4 regions of the Cobetia sp. D5 genome follow, and region 3 is predicted to be linked to each of the others. Evidence: predicted binding sites of a transcription regulator. Region 3 holds the regulator's gene; each other region holds the start of a gene.

Region 1 (8,007 bases), 1.3 Mb from region 3:
CGCTGGCCGATCTCCACCAGTGGCTGGGCGGGCGCGCCGATATGCTGGCTGAGCGGCAGCACCACCTCACGGGGCAGCGGGGCGGCCACCAGCGGGGCGCGGTTGGAGAGCGCCTTGTGCTCCGGCGGATGGATGCCGCCGTGGAAGTCGAACACGCGAGGCGCGCCCTGACCCTTCTGTGTGTGTTCCGCCTCCGCCGTGGCGGCGGAACGTGAGGAAGTCACCATGGATTTGAGTAACGACAGAACCATCAGGCGACATTCCTTGCAGATGTGGCAGTAGAATCGGCGGCATCGGTCACGATCAGATTGCCACTGAAGCGGGCATTGTCGCGGGTCGGGCCCGCCGGTTGCGGCCAGTGCCAGCTGCGCACGTCAGTGGCGACCGGCACCATGTCGATGCAATCGACCGGGCAGGGTTCGACACACAGGTCGCAGCCGGTGCATTCGTCGGCGATCACGGTGTGCATGTGCTTGGCGGCACCGAGAATGGCATCGACAGGGCAGGCCTGGATGCACTTGGTGCAACCGATGCACTCGTCCTCGCGAATCACCGCCACCTTGGGCGTGTTGTCGCTGTCGCCATCCAGCGGGGTGGCCTCGCGGCCCAGCAGGTCGGCCAGCGAGGCGATGGTGCTCTCGCCGCCCGGCGGGCACTTGTTGATCTCGTCGCCTTCGGCGATGGCCTGGGCGTAGGGCTTGCAGCCCGGATAACCGCACTGGCCGCACTGGGTCTGCGGCAGCAGCTGGTCGATCTGCTCGACGATGGGGTCGCCCTCGACCTTGAAGGCCACGGCGGCAAAGCCGAGCAGACCGCCGAAGACGACGGCCATGGCCACCAGTGCGACGATGGCGGAGATCAGCGTATGGTCGTTGAAGAATTCGAGCATGTCAGATCTGCACCAGTCCGGAGAAGCCGAGGAAGGCCAGCGACATCAGGCTGGCGGTGATCATCGCGATGGCCGGGCCCTGGAAGGGGCGCGGCACATCGGCGACGGCCAGGCGCTCGCGCATGGCGGCGAACAGTACCAGTACCAGCGAGAAGCCGACGGCCGCGCCGAAGCCGTAGAGTGTGGCTTCCATGAAGCTGGAATTGCGGTTCAGGGTCAGCAGCGCCACGCCGAGTACCGCACAGTTGGTGGTGATCAGCGGCAGGAAGATGCCCAGCACCTGATAGAGCAGCGGGCTGGTCTTCTTGACCACCATCTCGGTGAACTGCACCACCACGGCGATCACCATGATGAAGGCGATGGTGCGCAGGTACTCGAGCCCCAGTGGCGCGAGGATGAAGTGATAGGTCAGGTAGGCGCACATCGACGACAGCGTGAGCACGAAGGTGGTGGCCAGCGACATGCCCATCGCGGACTCCAGCTTGTTGGAGACACCCATGAAGGGGCACAGGCCGAGGAACTGCACCAGTACGAAATTGTTGACCAGGATGGTGCTGATCAGGATAAGAAGGTATTCACTCATCAGGGGCGTCGCTCGGTCAGGGTGTTTCGAAGGCGCTTCCGTGCTCGCGGCATGCATGAACCGGCACTCGCAGGCGATCAGGGCTGTTGCTGCCGCAAGCTGTCAGGAAGCTGCATGGCAGGGGATCGTCGAGCGCGGCGGTATTATACGCAAGATGCTGCTGGCCGACAGCCTGTAGCGTGGCAAGCGAGGCGTAGTGTTGCCAGCATGAGACGACCATTGTTTCGCGTTTTGCTTGGTTCTTGAAGTAATAAAGAAGAATTCCTTTATTACTTTTATTGATTATGGCGTGATCAGAGACTTTCACGTCATCCGGGGTGGCACAAGGAGCGGGATATGCGCAGGACAGGAACACGCGGCCGTCGGCCGTTATGGGTCATCATTCTGGTGGTGGCGATGGCGGGCATCTCGCAGCTGACGGGCAATGGCAACTTCTCGCTCTCCCAGCTGTGGAATGACTTCCAGTCGCCGCAGGCCGAGGCGACTCAGGGGGAAGGTGCTTCCTCGGCAGACGAAAGCCGACTCAGGCGCGCCATCAGTGCCCAGCAGAGTGATGTGCAGGTGCGGGGCGTGGGTGAGGTGACGCGTCTGCTCAGGGATGATCTCAAGGGCAGCCGTCATCAGAAGTTCCTGATCCGGGTCGCGGGCGGCACCACCATTCTGGTGGCGCACAACATCGATCTCGCGCCACGCATCGACAGTCTTCAGGTCGGTGATCGCATCGGCTTCTACGGGGAATATGAGTGGACCGACAAGGGCGGCGTGATCCACTGGACGCATCATGATCCCGGTGGCCGTCATGTGGATGGCTGGCTGGAGCATGCCGGTCGCCGCTACGAGTAGCCGTCCCGCCGGCCGGATGTGACGCATGAACGACAACGCCCCGCCAGAGAGTCTCTGACGGGGCGTTGTGCTGAAGAGGCTTCAGTGAGGCTGAATCAGCGCATCATCACTGTATCAAGTCACGCGCTGACCCGGCTTGGCACCGGTGTGCGGCTCCAGCAGGTAGATGCCTTCGTCGTCACCGGCGGCCAGCACCATGCCCTCGGACACGCCGAAGCGCATCTTGCGCGGCGCCAGGTTGGCGACCATCACCGTCAGACGACCTTCCAGCGCTTCCGGCGCGTAGGCGGACTTGATGCCGGAGAACACGGTGCGCGTCTCGCCACCGATATCCAGCGTCAGCTTGAGCAGCTTGGCCGCCTTCTCGACGTGCTCCGCCTTGACGATCTTCGCCACGCGCAGGTCGGTCTTCATGAAGGTATCAAAGTCGATCTCGTCGGCGATCGGGTCGGCGTCGAGCGGGCTCGGCGCGGCCGCGGCTTCGGCCTTGGCGGTGCCGTCCTTGATCTTCTGCTCCTCGACCAGCACTTCGCGCGAGGCTTCGAGCATCTTGTCGATGCGCTCCGGCTCGACGCGGGTCAGCAGCGGCTTGAACTTGTTGATCGCATGATCGGTCAGCACGCTTTCACGGCTGGCCCAGTCGAGGCTCTCGAGGTTCAGGAAGTCGCGCGCCTTGTCGGTCAGCTCCGGGATCACCGGCGCCAGATAGACCATCAGCTGGCGGAACAGGTTGATGCCCACGGAGCAGACGTCGAGCACTTCCTGCTCGCGGCCGTCTTCCTTGGCCATCGCCCACGGCGCCTTGTCGGCGATGTAGGTGTTGGCTTCATCGGCCAGCTCCATCACCTTGCGCATGGCGCGCGCGAACTCACGGGCTTCGAAGTCCGCCGCGATGCCTTCGCCAGCGGCGATGAAGCGCTCGACCAGCTCCGGCTCGGCGCAGGTGGCGGACAGCTTGCCGTCGCCGAACTTCTTGACGAAACCGGCGCAGCGGCTGGCGATGTTGACCACCTTGCCGACCAGGTCGGAATTCACGCGGGCGGTGAAGTCGTCGAGGTTGAGGTCGAGATCATCGACGCCGGAGGTCAGCTTGGCGGCGAAGTAGTAGCGCAGGTATTCCGGGTTGAGGAACTGCGCGTAGGTGTCGGCCTTGATGAAGGTGCCGCGCGACTTGGACATCTTGGCGCCATTGACGGTCACGAAACCGTGGCAGTTGACGCCGGTCGGGGTGCGCATGCCGGCACCTTCCAGCATCGCCGGCCAGAACAGGGCGTGGAAGTAGACGATGTCCTTGCCGATGAAGTGATAGACCTCGGCGTCGGAATCGGCCTTCCAGTAGCTGTCGAAGTCGATGCCCTGCTTCTCGCACAGGTTCTGGAAGCTGGCGAGGTAGCCGATCGGCGCGTCCAGCCACACGTAGAAGTACTTGCCCGGCGCGTCGGGAATCTCGAAGCCGAAGTAGGGCGCATCGCGGGAGATGTCCCACTCGGCCAGACCCGCCTCGAACCATTCCTGCAGCTTGTTGGAAATCTGGCTCTGCACGCGGCCGCTCTTGGTCCACTCCTGCAGGAACTCGGCGAAGTTCGGCAGCTTGAAGAAGTAGTGGGTGGACGTGCGCATTTCCGGCGTGGCGCCGGAGATGGCCGAGACCGGATCGATCAGCTCGGCCGGCGTGTAGGCCGCGCCGCAGGCTTCACAGTTGTCACCGTACTGGTCTTCGGTCTTGCACTTCGGGCAGGTGCCCTTGATGAAGCGGTCGGCGAGGAACAGGCCCTTGACCGGATCGAACATCTGCTCGATATCGCGTGTGGCGATATGGCCGGCATCGCGCAGCGCCAGATAGATGCGCTCGCTGTGGGCGCGGTTTTCCGGCGAGTGGGTGGAGTGATAGTTGTCAAAGCCGACGCCGAACTTGGCGAAGTCGGCCTGATGCTCGTCACTCACACGCTGGATCAGCTGCTCGGCGGTGACACCTTCCTGCTCGGCACGCAGCATGATGGCGGTGCCGTGGGCGTCATCGGCGCACACGTAATGGCACTCGTGGCCACGGCTTTTCTGGAAGCGTACCCAGATGTCGGTCTGGATGTACTCAAGCAGGTGACCCAGGTGGATCGACCCATTGGCATAGGGCAGGGCACTGGTAACCAGAATCTTGCGCGCTGACATGAGGCCTCGTCTTGACGGTAAAGGGCGCCTGCTGCGCAGTGCGCAGCCACTCGCCGGGATGACTCGTGATAAGGGGCGAACGCATCGCCCCGTCGGGATGGGCGCTACTATATCGCGAAGGTGCGGGCGGCGCGAAGGGCGCGTCGCGTCACCGGCAACGCTGGCGTGCGCAACTGCGAGGTTGCAACCCGTGCCGCTGCCCTCATGAAGGATTCAAGGACACTACATTTTCCGTTCCTGGAGGTCAGCATGCCAGCACAGCTATCCGTCGCCGGTCAGATCAATCGTCTCATCCGCCAGGTGATGATGCCCGGCAGCAACGCCCGTCCCAACGAGGAGCCCGGCCCGGAACTCGCCATGGCCGTGCTGATGTTCGAGGTGGTACGCGCCGATGACCATCTCGATGTGCGCGAACGTGAAGCCCTGGCGCGCCAGCTGGCCGAGCGCTTCTCGCTGGGGGATGAGGAACTTGCCAGCCTGCTGACCCAGGCCGAGCAGGATGCCGAACAGGCCACGGACCACTACCGTTTCGTCAAGCAGCTCAACGAGCACATAAGCCTCGAGGAGCGCAGCGAGCTGATCGGCATGCTCTGGGAGCTGGCCTACGCCGATGGCGAGCTGGACCCGCAGGAAGAGCATCGCATCCGCCGTCTTGCCGGCCTGCTGCATGTCAGCCACAGCGAGTTCATCCGCACCAAGCTGGCGGCACAGCCGGACACCTGATCCGTCAGGAATTTTGGGAAGGGTGTCCCTGTCCACCCCTTAGGCACACGCCCCTATTACGACACCCCCAAGCAGACGCCCCCGTTGCCAATGGCAGCGGGGGCGTCGTGTTTGCGGCTTCTGGTCGCAGTGTCGTCTGTCATTAATCTGACATCTGCATGTCATCCTTTCGTCATGAATTGTCCTGTAGCCGGGCCATTGATATGGACGGCTCTGCTTGCGTCGTCAATAGTGAAGCGCATGCTCCAGTTGGCACCTTGGGTGCCGCCATGTGAGCAGATCGCGATTCATTTCTGACCAACAAGCGCTCCGTTCGAACACAGACGTACAGACTTGCACGAGTATCGTATGTGCCCGGGTAACACGGATGCCAACAACGATAAGGGAACACGGAAGATGACCATGATGATGCCTCATCAGAACCGGCAAGGACGATGGTGTCGAAAAGGGTGGGCCGTCGTTGCGCTGACGGGAAGCATGAGCTGGATGCCGCTGGCCAATGCGGCAGAGATCAAGAATGTCATTCTGATGATTGGCGATGGTATGGGGCCCCAGCAGGTTGGCATGCTGGAGACATACGCCAATCGTGCGCCGGATTCGATATATCAGGGGCGTTCGACGGCACTCTACCAGCTGGCGAAGGAAGGCGTGGTGGGCGCTTCATTGACTCACCCTGAAGATGCCGTAGTAGTGGATTCGGCCTGTTCAGCGACTCAGCTCTCGACGGGTATCTTCACCGGGGGCGAGGTGATCGGCATAGATTCAGAGGGTAATCGGGTGGAAACCGTCCTCGAGCTTGCCAAACGAGTCGGCAAGGCCACCGGATTGGTGTCCGATACGCGCCTGACCCACGCGACTCCGGCGGCCTTCGCCGCCCACCAGCCGCATCGTTCACTGGAAAATGCCATTGCCGAAGACATGCTCATGACCGGGCCGGATGTCATGCTGTCGGGAGGGTTGCGTCACTTCGTGCCACAGTCCGTCAGTGAGCCGGGGGAAAGCGCGGGCAGTGTCGAGACGCTGATGCAAGGTGCCTGGTCGCCAACCTCCAAGCGCAAGGATGAACGAAATCTGCTCCAGGAAGCTGCAGATCAAGGCTATGGGCTAGCCTTTACGCGTGATCAGATGGCCGCACTCAATGGCACCAAGGTATTGGGGCTATTCGCCAACTCGGGTATGGCGGATGGTATCAGCTATCGAGATAGCCATGATGACCCACAGCGTCAGCAGCCGACCCTGCATGAGATGACCCAGAAAGCACTGTCAATGCTGGAACAGGATGATGATGGTTTCTTTTTGATGGTCGAGGGTGGCCAGATCGACTGGGCCGCGCATTCCAATGATGCGGGCACCATGCTCAATGAACTGATCAAGTTCGATGAGGCCGTGCAAGGTGTCTATGACTGGGCGCGAGAGCGAGACGATACAATAATCCTGGTAACGGCCGACCATGAGACGGGGGCATTCGGCTTCAGTTATTCCAGCGCCAATTTACCGGCAGCGCAGAAGAAATCAGGCCCTGCATTCGCAGATCAGGATTACGCTCCCAATTTCAATTTTGGTGACTTCTCGATTCTGGACAGTCTCTATGAGCAGAAGCAGACCTATTACGAGCTGCTCAGTGATTTCGAGGCACTACCGCAAGGTGAGCGCACACCGGCGCGCTTGATGGCGGCTGTCAATGGCAATAGTGACTTCCAGATTACCGAAGCCCAGGCAGCTGAAGTACTGGCCAACAAGCCCAACCCCTATCATGTGGATGGACATAGTTACCTCGGGGTCAGCGAGGTGCCGGCAGTTCACGACTTCGACGCCTTCTTCCCCTATAACGATCGCGGCAACCTGCTGGCGCGGGCATTGGCGACACAGCAAAACACCGTCTGGGGGACTGGTACGCACACCCATACGCCAGTCAACGTCTTTGCATGGGGGCCAGCCAACGACATCTTGCCGGTCTCGTCCATCCTGCACCATTCCGAGATAGGGCAGTATCTGAAGACAGTGGTAGCGAAGTAGCCGGACTCGGCCCATTTCTGAAGATTGAGTGATGATATGCCCCAGAAGGCCCCTGATGAGTGAATCATCAGGGGCCTTCTGGTTTGTCTGTTTCTTGTACGGTCTTCCCGTCACGGTCTTGTATGTGACATGGCGCTGGCGTGCGGCATGTCAGGCAACTTGCTGGTGATGGTTCTACCCGTCATGCCCTGGTGAGAGGGTGAGTCAGTTGCGATAGAACAGGTGCTGACCGATGCGCGCGGTGCGCACGAAGCGCTTGGCCCAGTAGGGCGTGGCGTAGCGGGCGTGGAAGTAGAGGGCGCCGTCGGTGACGTCTTCCAGCTGATGGTTGAGCGCCTGACGGGCCACGTCGCGTGCCTCGGCGTAGGCGGCGGGTTCGCGAATGCGGTCGGAGCGACCGTCACACCACCAGGAGAACTGGCAGCTGCCGCTTTCGCCACCCTGCTTGACCACGCCGCACAGGCTGTCGGGGAAGCGCGGGTCGGCGGCGCGATTGATCACCACATTGACGATGCCCTGCATGCCGCTTCTGCCTTCGCCCTTGGCTTCCCAGTAGGCGGCGCGCGCCAGGCAGGTCAGCGGGTCGTCCACCGGACGCTGGCCGTTGGGGTCGATCGCCTTGGCGCCGGCCTTGCTGAGCAGCAGGCTCTCCGGCACATCGCTCTCGCCTTGCACCAGCAGGCTTTCCAGCCGTTCGGCCTTGACGGCTGCCTTGGCCGCGGTGGTCGGGGCGGCAGGCGCGTCCGAGGCGTGCGGCGCGGAGCAGCCCGCGGCCAGCGTCAGGCCG
Region 2 (8,007 bases), 500 kb from region 3:
GCCTGCTCATCCAGCAAGGTGCGGAAGCTGTTGGCCTTGTCGGCGTAGATCTTCATCAGATCAGGATTTTCCAGCACGGCGTACTGGCGGGCGCTACGCTCCATCTCGACGGCGAGATTGGTCAGCGTGCGGGCGCGGCGGGTCTGGTCGACGGCCTGGCGGGCACTGACATCCGCCAGTTCCGACAACTCCGACAGCGCCTGCCCTGCTTGAAACATGAGCACGGCAATCGGCAGCATCACCACCAGAAATGCCATCAGAACCAGCTGCGGCAGCGAGCGGGGACGCCAGCGTCGTGACACTGTGGAGGCCATGGAAAGAACTCTATGCAAGAAAGGGGTGGTCATCATCGAATCACGTCTTCCTAGAATACCAGAGTTCACCAGCGTCCATCGCGGTTGCCAGTTCGTTAATAAATATGACTCTTATTCAAATCATTACGCCGCCACGAGACAAACCGCCCCATTGGCAACGTTTCGCATGAAATTGTTGGCCATTCAGCGCTAGACGCACAAAAAAAGAGGGCCGGCATAGCCGGCCCCAAGTACGCAGGGAACTGAAGGGTCAGTCATCACGTGGTGCCTCTGGTACCTGGAGACCAGAGGCACCACGTGATTGGCGGGTCTGACAGGTGGTCTGCCTGTCAGTCCCGGGAGAAAAGAACGTCACCTGGTGGTCGTTCCAGGTCAGTTGACGTTCACGCCGGACAGCGTCCGCGCTCCCTATCGGATGTGAAGCAGGGGGCAACACATCGCAATGTGGGTGATCGAGTCGGATGGCTTGCCGACTTGTCCGCCTCGATCGTCAATTCGGGGATGACGGCAGCCAATCTCTCCAGCTACCGCATCGGTTTCGGGCATCCTTGCCCGGGCGTCCTTGCCCTCAAGATACTGTCCATGCCCACCAGGGGCCGTACCTGTCTCATCGCAACCTGAAGTCACACATCGCGTGGAGCAGACGCTTGGCCTGTCAGCGATCACGGAGCGCACAGGGTAGTGAGTACCGTCATCGCTGGAAGGCCAGAGAAAGGGCCGGTGATGCACCTCATATCTCTTGCTCACGGTACCTATTGCCAAAGGCGTGCCATAAACGCGAAAACATATTACAAAACAATGACTTGAAATGAGGGTCGCGACGACAGGCATGCCAATGTTGCCCAGGGCGGCACACAGAGTCGTGTTTTACTGGCCAATTCGTCGCAATTTGCCAACACATATACGGGGCATGCTATTTTTCCCTTCTGAATCAATATCTTGAAACGTCTCCTTTGCAAGACAATCCCGCAAGGGGTGGGGGAAAACTGCGACACCTACGCAAGAACACCCGCTGATCTGCCCTCATTCAGGGGGTCATCAGCGGGTGTTCTCTGAGCGATTCACACTGGCAGGCAAGTGAGGTGTGACTAGAGCGACTTGAGCAATACCTTGGAGTTACGCGCCGAGTTGTAGGCCTCGCGACGCATGGGCGGCAGGTCTTGCAGGCCGGCCGACACGAAACCGTGCTCGATGAACCAGTGGACGGTATGGGTCGTCAGCGCATACAGACGCTCGACGCCAGCGCGACGCGCGCGCAGCTCGATCTCGGCCAGCAGCTGCTCGCCGCGCTGTCCGCGGCGATAGTCATCATGCACGGCCACGCACGCCAGCTCGCCCATGGCGGCGTCACGGCTGAGGTGCAGCGCCGCACACCCGATGACCATGCCATCGCGCTCCAGCACCACATAGTCGTCGATCTCGTGTTCGAGACGCTCCCGCGAGCGGGCCACCAGGATGCCACGCTGCTCCAGCGGCCCCAGCAGCGCCAGCAGGCCACCGACATCCTCGAGCCGCGCCTTGCGCAGCTGCTCATAGCCCTGACGCGTGATCATGGTGCCGATGCCGTCACGGGTGAACAGCTCGCCCAGCAGGGCGTCCCGGTCGCGCCAGCTCAACAGGTGAGTGCGCCCGACGCCGCGCCGTGCGGCGCCACAGGCAGCAGCCAGATGGCGCGACAGCTCACTGTCGTCATCGCGGGGCGGCGCCATCAGTGCGGCTTCCTCCGGATTGAGCTGACGCAGCAGCTCGCCGTCTTCGCCGAACAGGCCCTCCCCCTCACCAAGCAGGATCAGCTTGTCAGCGGCCAGCGCCACGGCGGCGTGTTCGGCGACCTCAGCGGCGTCCAGATCGAACACCTCGCCGGTGCTGGAATAGCCCAGCGGCGGCAGCACGACGATGGCCTGCTGCGAGAGCAGCCCCTGGATCGCCTCACTGCGCACGCGGCGCACCTCGCCACCATGCAGGAAGTCGACGCCATGACGCACACCCAGCGGCTTGGCCATCACCAGATTGCCGGAGACGGCGGAGAGCTCCACGCCATGCAGCGGCGTATTGGGCAGCCCCTGGGACAGACTCGCCTCAAGGCGCAGACGCAGCGTGGCGACCTGCTGCTCCAGATGGCCGAGAATCTCGCGCGTCACCACCCAGCGGCCCTGATGGCGGTCCGCCTCGATACCGGCAGCCTGCAACGCCTCGGCCACCTGCGGGCGCACCCCGAACACCACCACCAGCTTCACGCCGAGGGTATGCAGCAACGCCAGATCCTGTATCAACTGCGTTCGTCGTGACGAGGACAGGGCATCGCCCTCGATCAGAATGACGAAGGTACGGCCACGATGGGCATTGATATAGGGAGAGGAGTTGCGAAACCAGTCCGCGAAGGGGAAACGCGTGTTCAAGAGCCAGCTCCGGGCAGGAGAGAGGGAAAATGGCATGTCAGGCATGCCCATGAATCATCATATCAGCGCCGCAGCCTGCACGGCGAGCGGTGCCCCTGACATCCATGTGTCAGACACGAGAAAGGCGACCCGAAGGTCGCCTTTCTCGTTTTACCAATTCAGCTCTGGATCATGCGTCGGCTTAGCCGAACATGCCCTTGAACATGAAGAAGAACAGGATCGACAGGATCGCACCGGCCGGCAGAGTGATCAGCCAGGACATCACGATGGTGCCGATGACACGCAGGTTGAGCGCTGCCATGCCGCGTGCCAGGCCCACCCCCAGCACCGCACCGACGAGGGTGTGGGTGGTGGAGATCGGCAGGCCGGTGCCGGAGGCCAGCACGACGGTCGAGGCGGCGGCCAGCGTGGCCGCGAAGCCGCGTGACGGCGTCAGCTCGGTAATGCCGGTGCCGACAGTGGCAATGACGCGACGACCATAGGTGACCAGGCCGACGACGATACCGCCGCCACCCAGCACGAGGACCCACCACGGCATGCTCGCCTTGGCGCCGATCTGACCGGCAGAGTCGACGACGCTGATGATGGCCGCCAGCGGACCGACCGCATTGGCCACGTCGTTGGAGCCGTGGGCGAAGGCCATCGCACAGGCGGTGAACATCATCAGCAGGCCGAATACCTTCTCGACGCCGCTGAAGTCGAAGTCGTCACCGGTGGCGCGATTCTTCTCCTTGAGGCGTGAACGCGCGACCTTGCGCTCCATCAGCACGCCGATACCCATCACGATGGCGCCGATGACGACGGCCAGCAGCAGGCTGGATTCGAAGCTCAGGTGCAGGCCGACATGCTTGAGGCCCTTGACCATGGTCACCATCGAGATGATGAAGCCGACCAGGAACATGTACATCGGCACGTAGCGCTTGGCGGCCGCGAACGGGTCTTCGTTGTCGAAGATCAGCGTCTGCACGGACTTGAACAGCACGAAGGCGATGGAGCCCGCCAGCAGCGGCGAGACCAGCCAGGAGGCCGCGATCTGACCGACCTTGGTCCATTCGACGGCATCCACACCCAGACCCGCAGCGGAGAAGCCGACGATGGCGCCGACGATGGAGTGGGTGGTCGAGACCGGCCAGCCCTTCATGGAAGCGATCAGCAGCCAGATACCGGCGGCCAGCAGCGAGGCCAGCATGCCGTAGACCAGGAACTGCGGATTCTCGATCAGCAGTGACGGGTCGATGATGCCCTTGCGGATGGTGTCAGTCACCTCACCACCGGCAAGCCAGGCACCGAGGAATTCGAAGATCACGGCGATGATGATCGCCTGCTTGATGGTGATCGCCTTGGAACCTACCGAGGTTCCCATGGCATTGGCGACGTCATTCGCACCCACACCCCATGCCATGAAGAAACCGAACAGACAGGCAAGAATGACGAGCACATCGCCGTATTGAGCAATGATGGACATAGAAGACTCTTGGACAGATGGCAGGACGTCCTGATGGCGCTCAGCGCGCCATCAGGATCTGCAGTCGGGTACCGACCTTTTCCGCTTGGTCAGCCACATCGCCGACCCAATCGATGATCTTGTAGAGGAAGATCACATCGACGGGCGGGAGACTGGCTTCCAGCGAGAACAGGGTCTGGCGGATGGCGATCTGCTGTTCGTCGGACTGCTTCTCGAGCTCATGCAGCTCGTTGATCAGCTTGTCGACCAGCTCGCTCATGTTGCGCCCGAAACCGGACTCGACGAGGTCTTCCAGTTCACCCAACGCACGACGCGCCTGGCAGACCGATTCGACCGCAGTCTTGAGATACTCACGCATGGCGGGCACCAGTGCGGTGGGTATCTGCATATGACGACCCAGCATGATCCCGGCGATGTCCTTGGTGACATTCGCGATGGAATCCTGGACATGGATCAGCTCGAGAAGGTCGGAGCGCGAGACCGGCAGGAACAGCGAGTTGGGCAGGTTGAGACGCAGCTGCGTCTTCAACTCGTCCGCTTCACGCTCCAGCCCGCTGATGGTCTTGCGAATGCTGGCTGCCTGCTCCCAATCACCCTGCTCGCAGGCGTCGAAGAAGGTCAGCAAGTGCTGGGCGCACTCGTCGGTCTTGATGATGTGGGTGTGCAGCGCCTTGAAAGGCGAGCGCCCGAACATCGAAGAGAAAGGGTTGGTCGTTACCATAGTGGCCGTCGGCGTTAAGGATTGACGCGCGGAGTGTAGCAAAGCCTTTGTGACGATCACATAACTTTCATCGTAACGTCATGATACCGCCTTGCTGTTGTCATTTACGCAACAACAGCGGCAGTTCGGGGGAACACGAAGGATTCCAGAAGAGAGATTGTCATGTAGCGGCAGGACCCGTGGTCGCTGGCTTTATCCACTGTTCGTAATATAACCAAGGACGTGACGACAGGCAATTGCTGTCACTTCAATGTCATCATGCTGTCATATAAGTGTGATTCGGCCGACAGACCGATATCCCGCATGCCCTTCCGCCCTCCCCGCGCTTGCCTTGCCGCGGGCCAGGCGCGAGCATGAGACACATGAGCCTTCACCACCATGCACCACGCTTGCCGGAGGCTCTGCGGTCCTGGCGCTGCTGTCACACTCATCCGTCAGCATCTGTCTTCTTTCATCCGTACAGGGAGTGCCCATCATGGCGCAGGAAATCGAACTCAAACTGGCACTGTCTCAACCCGTCATTGATCGCGATGCCATTCTGGAGACACTGGCGAGCATTGCAGAACTGGCAACGGTCGCCCCCAGGCGGCGCTGGCTGGCCAACACCTACTTCGACACCCCCGAGCATGCGCTGGAGCGCGCGCGCATGGCGCTGCGGCTGCGCCAGAGCGGTGAGGATGCCGACAGCACGGGTGCCCTGCGCCAGACGCTCAAGACCAGCGGCGAGAGCCATGGCGGACTGCATTCTCGCGGCGAATGGGAGTGGGAGCTGCCCGAGGGCCAGACCGGCCTCGACCTCGACGGCCTGCGTGATCTGCCGCCCTTGCAGGCGCTGGAAGGCGGCGCCCGCGAGCAGCTGCTGAGTGCACTCGCGCCCAGCTTCAGCACCGATTTCGAGCGCCATGCCTGGCAGATCGACGTCAAGGCGACACGCAGCGACGAGAATGTGAGCGACGAGCAGGTCACCGTCGGCGTCGAGATGGCGCTGGACCTGGGCGCGGTGAAGGCCAGTGGTCGCGAAGTGGCCATCCAGGAGATCGAGCTCGAGCTGACCGGCGGCGAAGAACTCGCCCCCGAGGTGAGAGAAGGCGTGCTCTGGCAGCTGGCGGATTCACTGGCCAGCCGCCTGGCACTGCGCCCGGCGGATGCCAGCAAGGCCAAGCGCGGTGCGGCGCTGCGGGATGGCGAATGGCATGAGAAAACTCTGGATACCGCTGACCCCGGCGCGCTGCTGTCCGCCGCCATCGATGCGCTCGATGCCCACGCCGACCGCCAGGCGAAAGACGACCTCAAGTGGCACGCGCATGCGCTGGCCGCCCTGTCGGCCCTCGCATCACGACTGGCCGCCTGCCAGCATCCCGGCCATATCCACGCAGTGGCGCTGGTCGAGGCGCTGGAAAGCAGCGACGGCGACGCCTCACAGGACTGGGCGACTCGCGACTTCGGCCAGCACAGCCTGTCACTGCTCGCGACGCTGCGCGGCTGAACCTCAAAACGACACTGACTGCCCAGCCGCCAGGCGCTAGACCACTGGCTGATGGACAACGGCCGGGCAGTCATTGAAGGTCACACACTGAGACATCCCCGATACGCCCTGACATTCATCCGGCGTCGTCACGCCCGTCAAGGAAGCCTGCATGCCTGAACGCCAGGGCCCTGCCAATGAATATGGCAGCACGCCGCAAAGCCCCCCAGCGACACCCTCGCACCCCAGTGACTACGAGCCCGCGACGGGCCGCCTGCGCGCGCGGCTGTTCCACTGGATCTTCGAATCCGACACCAAGGCGGCCAAGGCCTTCGATATCGGCCTGATCCTGATGATCTTCGCCAGTGTCGCCGTGGTGATGCTCGACAGCGTGCCCTCGCTGAATGCGCAATACGGCGAGCTGTTCCGCATCATGGAGTGGGGCTTCACGATCATCTTCACGCTGGAATACGCCGTCCGCCTCTACTGCCTGAAGCATCCCGGCACCTGGGCCAAGGGCTTCTACGGCGTGCTCGACCTGCTGTCGATCGCCCCCACCTGGCTGTCGCTGCTGATTCCGGGCGCCCAGGCCCTGCTGGTGGTGCGCGTACTGCGTGTGCTGCGCCTGTTCCGCGTGTTGCGCCTGATGGCCTTCGTCGGCGAGGGCCGCATGCTGGTCGAGGCCATGACGCGCAGTCGGCGCAAGATCCTGCTGTTCTTCATCACCGTGCTCAGCATCGTCACGGTGTTCGGCGCTCTGATCTATCTGATCGAGCCGCCCGAGGCCGGCTTCACCTCCATCCCCAAGGCGCTCTACTGGGGCGTGGTGACGCTGACGACGGTGGGCTATGGCGACATCGCGCCCATCACGCCGCTGGGGCAGTTCATCTCGGCGCTGATGATGATTCTCGGCTACTCGATTCTCGCCGTGCCCACCGGGGTGTTCTCGGCCGAGGTCCTCAACGGCCTGCGCATGCAGCAGACCAGCGACGAAGCCTGCCCGGGCTGTGGTCGTGAAGGCCATGATCGCAACGCCAAGTACTGCAAGTTCTGCGGCACCTGGCTGGACGAGGACACCCGCGACCCGCGCGAGCCGGAACCTGAGCCTGAACCGGAACCGGAGCCTGAACCTGAGACAGAGCCGGAGCCCGAATCCGCGCCTGACGCAGAGACGCCATCGGGGGATGAGACCGCCTCCCCAGGCGACGACTCCCCTGACCGCGACCGCAGTTGACGAAGCCGAGAATCACTCAGCACACGACAACTCCTCGGAAATGACAACGCCCCCGCGACCGCAAGGTCCGGGGGCGTCTTCGTATGGCAAGGCGATGTCAGCGCCGTGAAGCGCTACGCTGTCACGATCACTCCGTGAAGCTCGAGATATCGCCGCGCCCTTCGCGCACGATCACCGGCGGCAGCTCGCGCAGGTCCACCACACTGGTGGTCTCGAAGCTGCAGGCGCCACCGTCGATGACCAGATCCAGCGCGTGTCCGAAGCGCTCGCGAATCTCTTCGGCGTCTGTCATCGGCAGCTCCTCACCCGGCGGAATCAGCGTCACGCTCATCAGCGGTTCGCGATGGGTTTCCAGCAGGGCGTGGGTGATGGCGTGGTCTGGCACGCGCACGCCGATGGAGCGACGCTT
Region 3 (8,007 bases):
GAGCGGCTGGCGCGAGAACAGCGCACACCACACGACCGAGAGCAGGCCATACCAGGACGCCCCCACCACCAGCAGCAACGGCTGAACCAGATTGATGCCCAGCCCCGGCTCCCGCAGCCACTCGGGCAGGCTGCGCTCCAGTACCGCGATCTGACCATCTCCATGCTGCTGCTCGAGGCTGATCATGGTGTAGACGGCCAGAATCAACGAGGCGCGCGCGATGGCGCCGTAGCGGGCATCGATGGCGCCCAGCATAGGCATCGCGAAGGTGGCCAGCGCCAGCCCGATCACGAAGGGCAGCGGCATGCCGAATAACAGCTCCACCGAGACGGCGGCGATGCTGAAGCAGGCCAGCGTCATGCCCAGCGCGCGCAGTCGGCCGCGCCAGTGATCATCGGTTTCCGCCAGCCCCGAGGCGATCACGCCCAGAAACAGCGGAATCACCACCGCCATCTCGTCGAGCCAGAACCCCACCGCCATCACGCCGCCCAGCGCGATCAACATGCGCAGCGAATAACTGAAGGCATCCAGCGTCCACAGACGACGCAGGGAGTGCATGAGGGAGTCCAGGAGAGAGCGTGTCATGAAGTGTTCCGTGACCAGGGCGCCGGGCAGCGCATTAGACTTTAGATTTATATCGCTAGCATATCACCCCGTTCTGCCGTGTCCGAGAGCCATGGCGCATGCAAGCGTTGGCAGGCGCGTCGAATGTCGAATCGCCGCGACGTGCCACTCTGAAGACTCCTGACCTCATTGGCTTTCATGGAGAATACCGATGCATCCTCTTATCGAACGCGTCACTGGCTCCCTCGGGCTGTCACCGGAAATCGCCGAGCAGGCGGTCGGCATGGTTCTCAAGTTCGTGCGCGAGCAGGGGCCGGATGGCCCGGCCGCCTCACTGCTGGGCGCCATTCCGGGGGCGGAAGGCCTGATCGGCAGCGCAGGCGAGGAAGCCGCCGAGTCCGGTGGCGGTGGCCTCATGGGCGGCCTGATGGGCGCCGTCAGCGCCTTCACCGGCGGCAGCGGTGGCGGTGCGCTGGAACTGGGCCAGAAGCTGATGGGGCTGGACCTGAACATGGACCAGGCGCGCGGCGTGGCCGATGAGACGCTGAGCTATGCCCGCGAAGAAGCCGGCGATGGCGTGGTCGACCAGGTGCTCGAAGGCATTCCGGGCCTCAAGCAGTTGCTGTGACGCCTCGAGGGCGTTGAGAGGGTCTTCTCGAACAGCCCCTCGCAAGTAAAGGCTCGCGACAACTGCTCGTGACAACAGCTCGTGACAAAACAGAACGCCCCGCTGATTCTCTCAGCGGGGCGTCTTTCGTTCATGCAGGCACGGCACAGGGTCATTCAGCGAATGCGCTTGAGCAATGACTGCAAGCGGTTGAGCTGGGCCGAATCGCCGACCAGCCGCACGCGCTGGTCCATCAGACCTTGCAGGAAGGCACGCGGCGAGGGCTTGAGCAGAAAGGTCACCGCACTGTCGCTATCGGCGAAGCGCAGCTCAAGCTCGGTATCCACCGGCAGGCCACTGCCGGTGGTGACGCCCGCGTGGGACATGCGGTAGTGACGCGCGATGCTCATGTCTTCGGTCGCGACACCCCAGTCCAGCGGACGCTTTTCCAGCTCGGCACGAAATTCGGGGTCACGCTTGAAGGCCCGCTTGAGCAGCAGACCCAGCACCCACAGCAATATCTTGAGCTTCATGGTGTCATTCCTTGAATCGCGAAGCGTCGGTCACGCAGGCCATATGAAAATGCCACCGGCCCCGCAGGGCGGAACCGGTGGCATCAGCATGACAGCCGACAGGGCTTTTGATGACGACGATTGAAAGCCATGGCGACAGCCACCCCGGGTCTGCGCTGAAGCACGAGCCGAGGTTACTTGGTCACTGCATCCTTCAACGACTTGCCGGGTTTGAAGGCAACGGTCTTGCTGGCCGGGATGGTCAGCGGCTTGCCTGTCTGAGGGTTCTTGCCGGTACGCGCCGCACGCTGGCGCACGGTGAATGACCCGAAGCCGATCAGTGAGACGTCATTGCCTTTGGCCACGGTATGAGTGATCTCGTCGAGAATCACGTTCAGTACCTGACTGGCCTTGTCCTTGGATAGATCCGCACGCTCGGCGATGGCCGCAGCGAGTTCTGGCTTGCGCATGAAAAGCCCTCCTGGTTTGGCATTCTGCACGGGCGGCCAAGCCGCCGTTTCCATTGTTGTTCTTGCACTTGCTAGCGGTGGCGTATGGCGGCGACGCAATCCGCTCCCGGCAAGCTTTGCCGTATCAAACCTGTCGATGACAGCATTCTGTCAGACTCCGCCCGCTGAGCAGCATGTCTGACGGAGCATTCACTATCGTGCCTGACCGCGCTGGCAGCAAGGGATTTACGACCATCGATCATGGCATCGCCTAGCCTAGCAACGGCGGCGCCTGCCGCGCTAGCTCGACTTTCCTGCGAACGGCGGCGCCTGTCAACGCATATCCAATCAAGCGTTCGTTCATATCCAGTGCACGCGCTTCGAGGTCATCGCCTTCACCGTTGATTTCCCAGCGCGCCACGGCCGAACGCGGCGGATAGGCCACCACCGGCAAGGCCGGTGTCTTGACCAGCACCGGCCACGCCTTCCAGTCGAGCACGCTCGGCTCACCACACAGGTTGGCCGCCAGGGTGCGCGCGGCCATCTGCAGCGGCTGGACATACATGGCATTGACGCCCTCGACACTGGCGCAATCGCCCAGCGCCCAGATATGCGGCTGTGAGGTGGCCAGGTGGCGGTCGACACGGATGCCGTCGCCGCCGGCGCTCAGGCCCGCGGCCCGCGCCAGACGAATGCGCGGCGCCAGCCCGGTGGCCAGCAGAACCACGGAGCCCGTCAGGCGACGACCGCTCTGCAGACGCACCTCGACCGGCGCGGCCTGACGTTCGGCCTCCTCGCCTGAGCTGGCGGCGATGGTCTCGACCATCTCGCCCTGGCGACGCGTCACACCGAGCCCATCCAGCGCCGCGCCCAGACGCTGCCCCAGTGCTTGCGGCAGCAGCCCATCCAGCGGAGTTTCCTCCGGCGCGACCAGCGTGACGCGGTGGCCGGCGGCCGTCAGATCATTGGCGTATTCACAGCCGACCAGTCCGGCACCGACAATCACCACATGCCCGTCTTCCCCGCGCTCGCGGGCCTTCGCCAGCGTCGCGCAGAAGGCCGCATAGTCGTCGAGGTCATTGATGCTCTGCACGCGCGAAGCCACTTCCGCGGCGACGGGGAAGGGACGACGCGGCGCGGCGCCGAGTGCCAGCACCAGCTCGTCATAGGCCAGACACTCCTCGCCCAGCCATAGCTGGCAGGCATCACCGTCGATGGCGGTGACGCGTTGTTGGGTACGCAGCTCGGCATTCAGCTCGTCCACCAGCGCCACCGGCGCCTGACGCGACAGGTCGGTGGCCGACATCTTCTTGGCAAAGGCGGTGGACAGCATCGGCTTGGCGTAATCGTGGCCGCTGTCCTGGCTGATGAGGATCAGCCGGCTGTCCTTGTCACGCGCACGCAGCGCGCGCGCCAGACCAATGCCCGCCATGCCGGTACCAATGATGACAAGGGTGCGAGGGTCGCGCATGGCACCATCTCCTGAGATCGATCCGAGGGAAGCGCTGATGAAAGAGCGCCAGCAGCGTCCGTCATGAACGCCGATGAATGCGCCCAGCATACCAGCCCGCCAGCAGTGCAGGCATGCCTGAGCGGGAGGCCTTGCCGCCCGGCCATGCTAGACTCGCCATTTCGTCATCCTGACAGGGAATTCACCGTGGTCCGATGCCCAGCAGGCGAGCCTCATCGCGCAGCGCTCACGCCACAGACCTCCACCTGTGAGGCGCCTCATCCGTCAACCGAGTCCCTGTGCCAGCCTGCGCCTCGCTGGCCTTCGCCCACGCGCGCGGCACCCGCTGCTTCGGCGGCGGTGCGCCGTCATTGGCAGCCGGCTGCCGCGCTGCAAGGGGTCATGCCGGCCGGCTGGTGGGCGTGGCTCTCCTCGACGGACTCGCTGACCCAGCGTCTTGCCAGCGCCATGCAACAGCAGGATGAACGCGATGGCCAGTCCATTCAGGGCCTGCGCGTGCGCCTGCTGCTGCAGGACACCGGCCCCGCGCGGCTGGATGAGGCACGCCTGCTGGGCATCGGCCCACGCCGGCATGTCTGGCGGCGCGAAGTGGCACTCTGTCATGGCGATACGCCATGGGTGATCGCACGCTCGCTGGCGGCGCTGGACCTGGCCCACGGTCATCGCCTCTCGACGCTGGGCGAACGCTCGCTGGGCCATTGGCTGTTTCGCCAGCCCGACCTGACCCGCAGCGCCATCGATGTCAGCCGCGCCCCGCTGGTGCTTTCGAGCCCCAGGCCGCTGGCCCGCACCACCAGCCTGTGGATGCGCCGGTCGATGTTCTCGCATGGTCGCTTCAAGGTGCTGGTGCAGGAGGGCTTCACGCCGGCCTTCCAGCACGCGCTGCAGCTGGCCTGAGCCTTGCTGGCCGACTGGCCTCATTTCTCTCTTCCCTTGCCCACTACCACCCGCCCAGGAGCCCCGATGACCGCGTCATCCACTTCCGCCGCTTCGCGTCCTTCCAGACTGGCCGACTACCTCGCCCTGACACGGCTGGACCGCCCCATCGGCACCTGGCTGCTGATGTGGCCGACCCTGTGGGCACTGTGGCTGGCGGCAGATGGCATTCCCGAGCGCACGACCCTACTGATCTTCATCGCCGGGGTCTATCTGATGCGCGCCGCCGGCTGCGTGATCAACGACTACGCCGACCGCCATTGGGACAAGCATGTCGAGCGCACGCGAGATCGGCCGCTGACCTCGGGTCGCATTTCGGAGCGCGAGGCGCTGACGCTGTTCGGGGGGCTGGTCGCGGCCGCCTTCGTGCTGGTGTGCTTCACCAACCTGACCACGGTGCTGCTGTCGATCGTCGCCGTGCTGCTGGCGGCCAGCTACCCGTTCATGAAGCGCTTCCATCATCTGCCTCAGGTGGTGCTGGGCGCCGCCTTCGGCTGGGCGATTCCGATGGCGTTCGCCGCGACGCTGGAGGAGGTGCCAACCTACGGCTGGTGGCTGTTCGCGGCCAACCTGATGTGGACGGTGGCCTACGACACCGCCTATGCGATGGTCGATCGCAACGACGACCTCAAGGTGGGCATCAAGTCCACCGCCGTGCTGTTCGGGCGTGCCGACAAGCTGATGATCGGCCTGTTGCAGCTGGGCATGCTGGTGATGTTGATCGGCATCGGCCTGCACCTGGCGCTGGGCATCTTCTACTGGCTGGGGCTGGCTGCCGCCGCCGTCACCTTCGTCTGGCAGCAACGTCTGATCCGTGAGCGTGAGCGTGCGCCCTGCTTCCAGGCGTTCCTCAACAATCATTGGACGGGGCTGCTGATCTTCGCCGGTATCGCCCTGGCGACCTGGCCGATGAGCTGACTCCTGCATAAACATTAGTATTATTTAAATTAAAGCGACCCCTGCCCTCTGTTGCTTCCCAGCCCACGGATCATGCCTGCCTGCCGCGCCTCCAAGGTGGCTGGCAGGCTTGCGTGCAAGCTGCCATGCTGGCAGTTGTCATCTCGTTGTCATATAAGCGGGTTGTAATCGTCATCGACTTGTCATTCTGGCGCGTGCGCCGACTGCTGCATGGGATCTAGCGATGAGCTCCAAGACCGTACTGATTGTCGACGATGAATCCTCGATTCGCGAGATGATCGCCGTTGCCCTCGAAATGGCGGATTACCGCGTGCTGGAGGCAGACAATGCCCAGGACGCCCACGCCATCGTCGTCGATGAAAAGCCCGATCTGCTGTTGCTGGACTGGATGATGCCGGGCACCAGTGGCCTGGAGCTCGCGCGGCGTCTCAAGCGTGACGAGACCACCTCGGAGCTGCCGATCATCCTGTTGACCGCCAAGGGCGAGGAAGACAACAAGATTCAAGGCCTGGAAGCCGGTGCCGACGACTACATCACCAAGCCCTTCTCGCCGCGCGAGCTGGTCGCCCGTCTCAAGGCCGTGCTGCGTCGCACCACTCCCAAGGGGGTCGAGGAGGCGGTGGAAGTCGAAGGCCTGATGCTCGACCCGGCCAGCCACCGCGTCACCGCCCACGGCAACTCGCTGGATGTCGGCCCGACCGAATATCGCCTGCTGCAGTTCTTCATGACGCATCAGGAGCGTGCCTACACGCGCAGCCAGCTGCTCGATCAGGTATGGGGCGGCAACGTCTATGTCGAGGAGCGCACCGTGGACGTGCACATCCGTCGCCTGCGCAAGGCGCTGGGCACAGGCCATCAGCATCTGATCCAGACCGTCCGCGGCACCGGTTACCGCTTCAGCGCTCAGGCCTGAGGGATTCATGCGCTATTGGACCAACGAGCTATGGCGCCTCGGCTACCTTGCCGGTGGCTTCGGCCTGATCGGTGGCCTGCTGGGCCATCTGGGCTGGGGCCTGGCGCTGGGCCTTTCGCTGTATCTGTTCGTCCATCTCAAGCACTTGAAGAGCCTCTACACCTGGCTGATCACCAATCCCCATGAAGAGCCGCCGCCCGGCGATGGCGTCTGGGGAGACCTGCTCGATCGCCTTTACCGCTACCAGAAGGGCCAGCGTCAGGCTCAGGAGCGACTGCGCAGCATCCTCAACCGTATCCAGGAATCCTCCGAGGCCATGCGCGACGGCCTGGTGATGCTGGACAACCACGGTGACATGGAATGGTGGAACAGCGCTGCCGAGCAGCTGGTCGGTCTCAAGGCCAGCCACGACCGTGGCCAGCACATCACCAACTATCTGCGTGACCCCGTCTTCATCGACTACTTCAATCGGCTGGCCTACCGCGAGCCGCTGACACTCCAGTCGCCGCTGTCTGACAACCTGACGCTGCAGATCTCCATCACCCTGTTCGGTGACAACGAGCGTCTGGTCATGCTGCGTGACGTCACCCGCCTCTATCGTCTTGAAGAGATGCGCCGCGACTTCGTGGCCAATGTCTCCCATGAGCTGCGCACGCCGCTGACGGTACTGGCCGGCTATCTCGAGACCTACTCCGATTACGCCGATGACCTGCCACCGCGCTGGCAGCGTGGACTGGGCCAGATGCAGAGCCAGACCGATCGCATGCAGCACCTGGTCGAGGACCTGCTGACCCTGTCACGCCTGGAAACCGACGAGCTGTCCGACAATGGTCGCTGCATCGACATGAGCGCCCTGCTCGGCCATATCCGCGACGACGCCGAAGGCCTGTCCCAGGGGCGCCACACCTTCTCCATCGAGGCCGATGCCAGCCTGTCACTGCGCGGTGAGGAGCAGGAGCTGCGCAGCGCGATCTCGAATCTGGTCTTCAATGCGGTGCGCTACACCCCCGAAGACTGTCACATCACCCTGCGCTGGAAGGCGGATGACCAGGGCCTGCTGGTCGAGGTGGAAGATGACGGGGACGGCATCGACCCGGTGCACCTGCCGCGTCTGACCGAGCGCTTCTACCGCATCGACAAGGGCCGCAGCACCGCCACGGGAGGCACCGGCCTCGGGCTTGCCATCGTCAAGCATGTGCTGATTCGTCATCAGGGCCATCTGGAGATCGACAGCCACCCCGGCGAGGGTGCGCGCTTCCGCTGTCACTTCCCCGACGAGCGAGCCTGTCAGGCGAGAGCTCCCCAGGCCAGCAGTGAGCTAGCCCAGTGATGGGCTGATTCAGTGATGGACGCCAGCCCAACGCAGAACGCCCCGCAGCCACCTCGAAAGGAGGCGACTGCGGGGCGTTTCGTTTGGTCAATCAGACGACGCTGCGGCTATTTCAGCGACGTGCCAACTTAGCGACGAGTCAGTTCAGCGACAAGCCAGCTCTGCGACAGGCTGTCTCAACGACGCGGCGCCGGCAACTGACGGTAGTGGCTCTGCCACATCAGTACCGCCCCGGCGACGGCGCCCGGGATGAACAGCAGATTGGCCAGCGGCACCAGCGTCATGACGAACACCGCGGCGCCGAAGG
Region 4 (8,007 bases), 820 kb from region 3:
ACCGTGCCGCCGACGGTGCCATGATGGCCAACTTCTACAGCTCCGGTCAGGTGTGCACCAACGGCACCCGCGTGTTCGTCGAAGCCAGCGTCAAGGACGCCTTCGAAGCCAAGATCGTCGAGCGCGTCGCGCGCATCAAGGCCGGCGACCCGCAGGACCGCGCCACCACCTTCGGTCCGCTGGTCAGCTTCGAGCACCTGGACAAGGTCGTCTCCTATCTGGAGATCGCCAAACAGGACGGCGCACGTCTGCTGGTCGGCGGCGAGCGCATGAGCGAAGGCGACTTCGCCAAGGGCGCCTGGGTCGCACCGACCGTCTACACCGACTGCAGCGATGACATGCGTATCGTGCAGGAAGAGATCTTCGGTCCGGTGATGTCCATCCTGTCCTTCGACAGTGAAGAGGAAGTCATCCGTCGCGCCAACGACACCACCTATGGTCTGGCGGCTGGCCTGTTCACCGAGAGCCTGAACCGCGCGCATCGCGTGATTCACCAGCTCGAAGCCGGTATCTGCTGGGTCAACACCTGGGGCGAGTCGCCGTCCGAAATGCCGGTCGGCGGCTACAAGCAGTCCGGTATCGGTCGCGAGAACGGTGTCGAGACGCTGTCTCATTACACCCAGACCAAGTCCGTGCTGATCGAGATGGGCCCGTTCGAGTCCGCCTTCTGAGCCATCACTGGCCGCAAGGCCTGATGACAGCAGCACCCTCTGGCGCCAGAGGCTGAAGTACCGGCTCTCAAAACCGGACCTCAAGACCGGGCCTAAGCACCGGACCTCAAGTACGACAACGCGCCAGATGCCCCACCTGCCGGCATGTCGAACACTCGCCATGCCGGCTGCACGCTGCGTCGCTCGCCAGTGCCGCGCGCAGTGCCCGAATCCCGATGAGTCGTTGAGCCCCCGATGGCAGCTTGCTGTCATGCGGTGCCCCGACGGCTCACCACAGACAAGCAAACGTATCCAGCAGCCCGGCAGTGGCCACTCCCCGTCGTGAACGGGGCGTCATGTGCCCGCATGTGGCACCCGATACGAGAGGACCTTCCATGAGCCAATTCGAGCGTGAATACGACTACGTCATCATCGGCGCCGGCAGCGCCGGCAACGTGCTGGCCACCCGCCTGAGCGAAGACGCCGATGTCAGTGTACTGTTGCTGGAAGCCGGTGGCCGCGACCACCGCTTCGACTTCCGCACCCAGATGCCCGCCGCGCTGGCGTACCCGCTGCAGGGTCAGCGCTACAACTGGGACTTCAAGACCGATCCCGAGCCGCACATGAACAACCGTCGCATGGAATGTGGCCGCGGCAAGGGCCTGGGCGGCTCCTCGTTGATCAACGGCATGTGCTACATCCGCGGCAATGCGCTGGATTACGACAACTGGGCCAAGGACCCCATCCTGGCCGACTGGAACTATCGTGAGTGCCTGCCCTACTTCCGCAAGTGCGAGACGCGCGATATCGGCCCGAATGACTACCATGGCGGCGACGGCCCGGTGTCGGTCACCACGCCCAAGCAGGGCAACAACGAGCTCTATCATGCCTTCATCGCGGCAGGCATCGAGGCGGGCTACCCGGCCACCGAAGACGTCAACGGCTACCAGCAGGAAGGCTTCGGCCCGATGGACCGCTTCGTGACCAGAGAAGGCCGTCGCGCCTCCACCGCACGCGGCTATCTGGATACCGCCAAGAAGCGCTCCAACGTGACCATCGAGACGCGTGCCACCACCGACGTCATCCTGTTCGAAGGCAAGACGGCGGTCGGTGTGAAGTACGAGCGCAAGGGCCAGGACCACCGCGTGCGTGCGCGCAAGGAAGTGCTGCTGTGCGCCGGCGCCATCGCCTCGCCGCAGATCCTGCAGCGCTCCGGCGTCGGCAACCGTGAACATCTCGAGCCGCTGGGCGTGAAGATGGTCCATCACCTGCCGGGCGTGGGCGAGAACCTGCAGGACCACCTGGAGCTCTACATCCAGTACGAGTGCACCCAGCCGATCTCGCTGTATCCGTCCCTCAAGTGGTACAACCAGCCGCCCATCGGTCTGGAATGGATGCTCAAGGGCACCGGTGTCGGCGCCAGCAACCAGTTCGAGGCCGCCGGCTTCATTCGCAGCGATGACAACGAGGCCTGGCCGAACCTGCAGTATCACTTCCTGCCGATCGCGATCAGCTACAACGGCAAGAGCGCAGTGCAGGGCCACGGCTTCCAGGCGCACGTCGGGTCGATGCGCTCCCAGAGCAAGGGCCGCGTTCGCCTGACCTCACTCGACCCCAAGGCCGCGCCGTCGATCTTCTTCAACTACATGGCCGAGGAACGTGACTGGGAAGAGTTCCGCGCCGCCATCCGCCTGACCCGCGAGATCATCGCCCAGCCCGCGCTGGACCCCTACCGCGGCCGCGAGCTGGCACCGGGCGCCCAGGCACAGACCGACGCCGAGCTCGACGAGTACGTGCGCAACCACGCCGAGACCGCCTACCACCCGTGTGGCAGCTGCCGCATGGGTAGCGACGAGACTTCAGTGGTCGATGGTGCCGGTCGCGTGCATGGCCTCGACAACCTGCGCGTCGTCGATGCCTCGCTGTTCCCGGTCATCCCGACCGGCAACCTGAATGCGCCGACGATCATGCTGGCCGAGAAGATGGCCGACAAGATTCGTGGCCGCGCGCCGCTGCCACCGTCCGACGCCGATTACTTCGTGATCGAACCCGGCACGCCGGCCAAGAAGCCCGCCAAGCGCAAGATCGACTCCGCTCCGATCAATGGCTAAGCACTGATCAATGACTGAGCACTGGTCAATGGCTAAGCACTGATCAATGACTGAGCACTGATCAACGCCATAGCCCGTGCGAGTCAACGCCTGCGACAGGTAGTCTGACCTCACGCACGCAAGCGCTATCGATCGTCCAAGGCCCCGCATTGCGGGGCCTTTTTCATGCCTGCCAGACAGCTTTCACTCAGCCCGGTCTGGCGCTCGCCGACTGCCTCCCCCGGGCGACTGCCCTTTTCGAGAATGAATCCGCACACCTTAGACCTTGGACGTACTGCAGGGTCGGGCAACATGGGATACGCTGAAGAGAATTCAAACAACTGTTCTAAACGCATGGCTGCTACGCTGTAGAAACGCCATGCAAAGACACCATCCCTCGCCACCCGGAGATCCTGCCATGACGCAGCTCATCCTCATCCTTGTCGCTGTTGCCGGTCTGTTGGCCGTCATGGCACGCGAAGCCGGGGCCCTCGCGGCCATCGGCGTTCTCGCCATCATCGGTATCGTCGGCCTGGCGGTCGACGCACCGGTACTGGGTTGCCTGCTGCTGATCGGCGCGGCACTGGTCGCGGTGTGTGGCCTGCCGGCCCTGCGCAGCAAGTGGCTCAGCCCGCGCCTGTTCGCGATGTTCAAGAAGGTCTCCCCCAAGGTCTCGGACACCGAGAAGGTGGCGCTGGAAGCCGGCACCGTGTTCTGGGACGCCGAGCTCTTTTCCGGCAAGCCGCAGTGGGACACCCTGACCGCACAGCGCAACGACGGCATCTCCAGCGAAGAGCAGGCCTTCATCGACGATCAATGCTCTGTCGCCTGCGGCATGACCAACAGCTGGGAGATCGCGCGTGAGCGTGCCGATCTGCCCGAAGCGCTGTGGGAATACCTCAAGCGCGAGAAGTTCTTCGGCATGATCATTCCCAAGGAATATGGCGGCCTGGGCTTCTCGACCAAGGCGCAGTCGCTGGTGCTGCAGAAGCTGGCGGTCAACGAGACGCTGATGGTCACCGTCGGCGTGCCCAACTCCCTCGGCCCGGGCGAGCTGCTGCTCAAGTACGGCAGCGAAGAACAGAAGAACCATTACCTGCCTCGCCTGGCCGATGGCCGCGAGATTCCGTGTTTCGGTCTGACCGGCCCGCGTGCCGGCAGTGACGCGACCTCCATCCCGGACACCGGCATCGTGTGTCGCGGCATGCATGACGGCGAGGAAGTCGTCGGCATTCGCCTGAACTTCGAGAAGCGCTGGATCACCCTGGCGCCGGTCGCCACCGTGGTCGGCCTGGCCTTCCGCATGTTCGACCCCGAGCACCTGCTGGGTGACGTGGAAGACATCGGCATCACCTGCGCCCTGATTCCGCGCGACACCGACGGCATGGACATCGGCCGTCGTCACCACCCGATCGGCGCGCCGTTCATGAATGGCCCGATCTTCGGCAAGGACGTCTTCATTCCGCTCAGCTATCTGATCGGTGGTGAGCAGATGGCCGGCCAGGGCTGGAAGATGCTGGTCGAGTGTCTGTCGGTGGGTCGCTGTATCACCCTGCCGTCCGGCTCCGCGGGCATCTCGCGCTACGCACTGGGCTGGAGCGCCGGCTTTGCGCGCATCCGTCGTCAGTTCAATCTGCCGGTGGCCGAGATGGAAGGCGTGCAGGAGCCCCTGGCACGCATGGCCGCGATGAACTACATCAGCCAGGCGTCGGTGCTGCACACCGCCAACATGATCGACAATGGCCACAAGCCGGCGGTGCCCTCCGCCATCCTCAAGAGCCAGCTGACCGAGATGGCCCGCTCGCTGCTGGCCGACGGCATGGACATCCACGGCGGACGCGGCGTGACGCTTGGCCCGCGCAACTACATCGGCGTGGCCTACGCTGGCACCCCGGTCTCGATCACGGTGGAAGGTGCCAACATCATGACCCGCAACCTGATGATCTTCGGTCAGGGCGCGATCCGCTGCCATCCTTACGTGCTGGAGGAGCTGGCCGCCAAGGACGCCGATGACCTGAACGCCTTCGACAAGGCCTTCTTCCGCCATGCCGGCCTGATCTTCGGCAACGCGGCACGCGCCTTCACCCAGAGCTTCGGCATCGGCGGCAAGGCCACTGGCTTCGACGCCGTCGCCACGCCCTACGCCAGCCACATCAACCGCTTCAGCGCCGCCTTCTCGCTGTCTGCCGACGCGGCCATGGCAAGTCTCGGTTCCAGCCTCAAGGCGCGCGAGATGCTGTCGGCGCGCCTGGGCGACGTGCTCTCCAACCTCTATCTGGCGTCACTGACGCTCAAGCAGTGGCACGAAACCGAAGCCTGCGAACACGAAGAGGCGCTGTTCCACTTCAGCATGCAGTGGCTGCTGCACCGCGCGGAAAAGGCACTGGATGAGCTGTTCGCCAACCTGCCCAACCGTGCACTGGGCACTGCCCTGCGCGTGATCGCCCTGCCGCGTGGCCGTCAGTTCGCCATGCCCAAGGACAGCCTGACCCGCGAGATCGCCCGAGCCGTCTCCACCGACACTGCACTGCGTGCCAAGCTGATCGACAACACCTGGGACGCCCAGGACGAAGGCCAGCAGGACAATGCCCTCGCCCGCTACAACGCGCTGCTCAAGGACTACCCGCGCGCCGAGCCGATCTACAAGGCGCTGGCCAAGGCCTACCACAAGGGCGAGATTCCGGCCGACGCACTGTCTCCGGAAGCGCGTATCGAAGCGGCGGTCGAGGCAGGCATCCTGTCCGCCGAGGATGGCGACTTCATGCGCGTCTTCGAAGCCGAGGTACTCGACATGCTGACCGTCGACCACTTCGAATTCGACGCCTTCGTGCGCAAGCCGATGGCGAGTGACGGCACCGCCTCCAACCCGCAGCAGGACGCCGCCTGATGACTGGCCGACGCCCGCTTGATCGGCGCAGGAATTGATCACTGATCACTGATCGCTGAACCACAAAGGCCCCGCTCAATGAGCGGGGCCTTTGTCTTGGTGAGCATGTCATTCGCTTGCGTCATCTCATCCTCAGATATGACGCGCGAAGTGCTCCAGGTCACGCACGAAGGCGTTCTTGTAGGTCTCGAAGTCCTTCGGGCGCGCCTTGAAGGAGCGCTTGATGCGCTCGCGGTCCAGGCGCAGCGGCGCGTCGAGGGCCGCCAGGTTGCCGACACGCGCCGCCGGATTCATGCCGACCAGCTCGCGCGGTTGATCGCCTTCGGCCTCGGCCTCCAGCCAGTCGTTGATGCCGGCGCGACGCAGCACGCTGACCAGTGAGCTGTCGGTGATGCGCACCTGCAGGCGGCCGTGATCGGACAGCTGGGAGACCAGCGCGATGCCGTGGTCGTGACCGCGATGCACCGTCGGTGTCGCCCACAGCGCCAGATTCAGGCCACGTGCGTTCTCGTCGAGTACCAGCAGCGCGGCAGAGTGGATGCGCTCGGCATCGTCGACCAGCGCGAACAGGCGCGCCATCTCATTCTCGAACCACACCCCACGCACGCCGGCGTAACTCACCAGCGCATCCAGACCACCCTCGCGGCCATGGACTTCGGCGCACAGCATCGCCAGACAGGCATCACGTCGGGCACCGGCACTCACTTCAACCACTTTCATCGCGTTCTCCGCCACAGGCATTTTCAGCGCGCAAGACTAGCACACTCGCTCGCCGGCCGCTTATTCCGGCCTTGAGTTGCCCCCGGCGCCTCGCTTGCCAGCCTGAGCCGAGCTGGCGGCGCCACACACCGGCTGCTCAGCCATAAGTTCAGCCTCGCTCGAATGAACATCTTCCTGTCACAAAGTTGTAAGGCGGGCGCTATAGAGTCGTCTACGCTTTTCGGACGATCATCAAAAGAACAAGAAAATGTTCACTTGATCGTCGCCATCGATCGTCAGCGGCCAGCGTCCTTCTTCTTTGTTGCGGAAGCTGGCCAGGGGAACCTCTCAGGAGTTTGACCATGCGCCGCCCGACCTATCATGCAAGCACCCGTACGACTGCCACCGCGACTCGTCGCCTCGCCAGCCTCGCACTGGCCATCGGTTTCGCCTCCGCCTCCGCCAGTGCCCTCGCCGCCACCGAGGTGGAATGGTGGCACGCCATGGGGGGCGGGCTCGGCAAGAAGGTCGACGAGATCGCGGCCGACTTCAATGCAAGCCAGGACGACTACGTCGTCAAGCCGGTCTTCAAGGGCAACTACTCCGAGACCATGACCTCCGCCATCGCCGCCTTCCGCGCCGGCAAGGGCCCGGACATCGTGCAGATCTTCGAGGTCGGCACCGCCACCATGATGAGCGCCAAGGGTGCGATCGTCCCGGTGCATCAGCTGATGGCAGACTTCGCGCCTAAGGAAGGCACCGCCTTCGACCCGAACGCCTACCTGTCTGCCGTCACCGGCTATTACACCGACACCGACGGCAAGATGCTGTCGATGCCGTTCAACTCCTCCACGCCAGTGACCTACTACAACAAGGACGTGCTGGCCAAGGCAGGCGTCGACTCCCTCCCGCAGACCTGGCAGGAAATGGGCGCTGCGCTCAAGAAGGTCGTCGATTCCGGCGCCGCCAGCTGTGGCCTGACCACCACCTGGCCATCCTGGGTGATGCTGGAGAACTTCTCGGCGCGCAATGACGTGCCCTTCGCCAGCCAGGCCAATGGCTTCGCCGGCACCGATACCCGCCTCGAATTCAACACGACCGCCGTGGTCGACCACATTCAGCGTCTCGATGACTGGCAGGCCGACAAGCGCTTCGTGTTCGGCGGTCGCTTCGATGACGCGGCACCCAAGTTCTACTCCGGCGAGTGCGCGATGATGATGGGCTCTTCCGCCAGCTATGCCGGCGTCAAGGAAAGCGCCAAGGGCTTCGAGTTCGGCGTGGCACCGCTGCCCTATGACAGCGACGTGATCGAGACGCCGCAGAATTCCATCATCGGTGGCGCCTCGCTGTGGGTGCTGTCCGGTCACAGCGATGAGGAATACCAGGGCGTCGCCAAGTTCTTCCAGTACCTCTCAAAGCCTGAAGTGCAGGCCGACTGGCACCAGTTCACCGGCTATCTGCCGATCACGACTGCCGCGGCAGAGCTGACGCGCGAACAGGGCTTCTACGCCGAGAACCCGGGCACCGACGTCGCCATCACCCAGATGACCTCCGCGACGCCGACCGAGAACTCCAAAGGCCTGCGCCTGGGCAACATGGTGCAGATTCGTGACGTGATCAATGAAGAGCTGGAGAAGATCTTCTCCGGCAAGGAAAGCGTGCAGGACGGCCTCGACAACGC

What was found. The regulator PhoB, encoded in region 3, activates phosphate uptake and scavenging genes when phosphate is short. The targets are predictions, from matches to a motif close to TGTCATANNNNTGTCANA.
Region 1: the regulator PhoB is predicted to act here: its motif matches at 5,342-5,359, upstream of U0O11_RS11815 (alkaline phosphatase).
Region 2: the regulator PhoB is predicted to act here: its motif matches at 5,151-5,168, upstream of U0O11_RS01915 (CYTH domain-containing protein).
Region 4: the regulator PhoB is predicted to act here: its motif matches at 6,523-6,540, upstream of ugpB (sn-glycerol-3-phosphate ABC transporter substrate-binding protein UgpB).

The regions. Positions count from the first base shown of each region.
Region 1 covers NZ_CP142020.1:2,842,182-2,850,188, reverse strand. Annotated here, with positions in the region: gene rsxC (electron transport complex subunit RsxC) at 1-251, opposite strand, end outside; gene rsxB (electron transport complex subunit RsxB) at 251-889, opposite strand; gene rsxA (electron transport complex subunit RsxA) at 891-1,472, opposite strand; gene U0O11_RS11835 (hypothetical protein) at 1,489-1,779, opposite strand; gene U0O11_RS11830 (DUF3465 domain-containing protein) at 1,809-2,315, shown strand; gene metG (methionine--tRNA ligase) at 2,430-4,481, opposite strand; gene U0O11_RS11820 (tellurite resistance TerB family protein) at 4,731-5,204, shown strand; gene U0O11_RS11815 (alkaline phosphatase) at 5,601-7,220, shown strand; gene U0O11_RS11810 (cell wall hydrolase) at 7,425-8,007, opposite strand, start outside.
Region 2 covers NZ_CP142020.1:419,439-427,445, reverse strand. Annotated here, with positions in the region: gene U0O11_RS01935 (sensor histidine kinase) at 1-314, opposite strand, end outside; gene argA (amino-acid N-acetyltransferase) at 1,403-2,713, opposite strand; gene U0O11_RS01925 (inorganic phosphate transporter) at 2,895-4,178, opposite strand; gene U0O11_RS01920 (TIGR00153 family protein) at 4,219-4,899, opposite strand; gene U0O11_RS01915 (CYTH domain-containing protein) at 5,375-6,385, shown strand; gene U0O11_RS01910 (ion transporter) at 6,537-7,598, shown strand; gene U0O11_RS01905 (L-threonylcarbamoyladenylate synthase) at 7,726-8,007, opposite strand, start outside.
Region 3 covers NZ_CP142020.1:4,156,978-4,164,984, forward strand. Annotated here, with positions in the region: gene yccS (YccS family putative transporter) at 1-585, opposite strand, end outside; gene U0O11_RS17265 (DUF2780 domain-containing protein) at 776-1,192, shown strand; gene U0O11_RS17270 (hypothetical protein) at 1,348-1,704, opposite strand; gene U0O11_RS17275 (HU family DNA-binding protein) at 1,878-2,153, opposite strand; gene U0O11_RS17280 (NAD(P)/FAD-dependent oxidoreductase) at 2,404-3,603, opposite strand; gene U0O11_RS17285 (chorismate--pyruvate lyase family protein) at 3,943-4,500, shown strand; gene ubiA (4-hydroxybenzoate octaprenyltransferase) at 4,567-5,457, shown strand; gene phoB (phosphate regulon transcriptional regulator PhoB) at 5,681-6,370, shown strand; gene phoR (phosphate regulon sensor histidine kinase PhoR) at 6,378-7,700, shown strand; gene cysZ (sulfate transporter CysZ) at 7,877-8,007, opposite strand, start outside.
Region 4 covers NZ_CP142020.1:741,415-749,421, reverse strand. Annotated here, with positions in the region: gene betB (betaine-aldehyde dehydrogenase) at 1-671, shown strand, start outside; gene betA (choline dehydrogenase) at 1,046-2,761, shown strand; gene U0O11_RS03125 (acyl-CoA dehydrogenase) at 3,159-5,627, shown strand; gene U0O11_RS03120 (hypothetical protein) at 5,760-6,347, opposite strand; gene ugpB (sn-glycerol-3-phosphate ABC transporter substrate-binding protein UgpB) at 6,689-8,007, shown strand, end outside.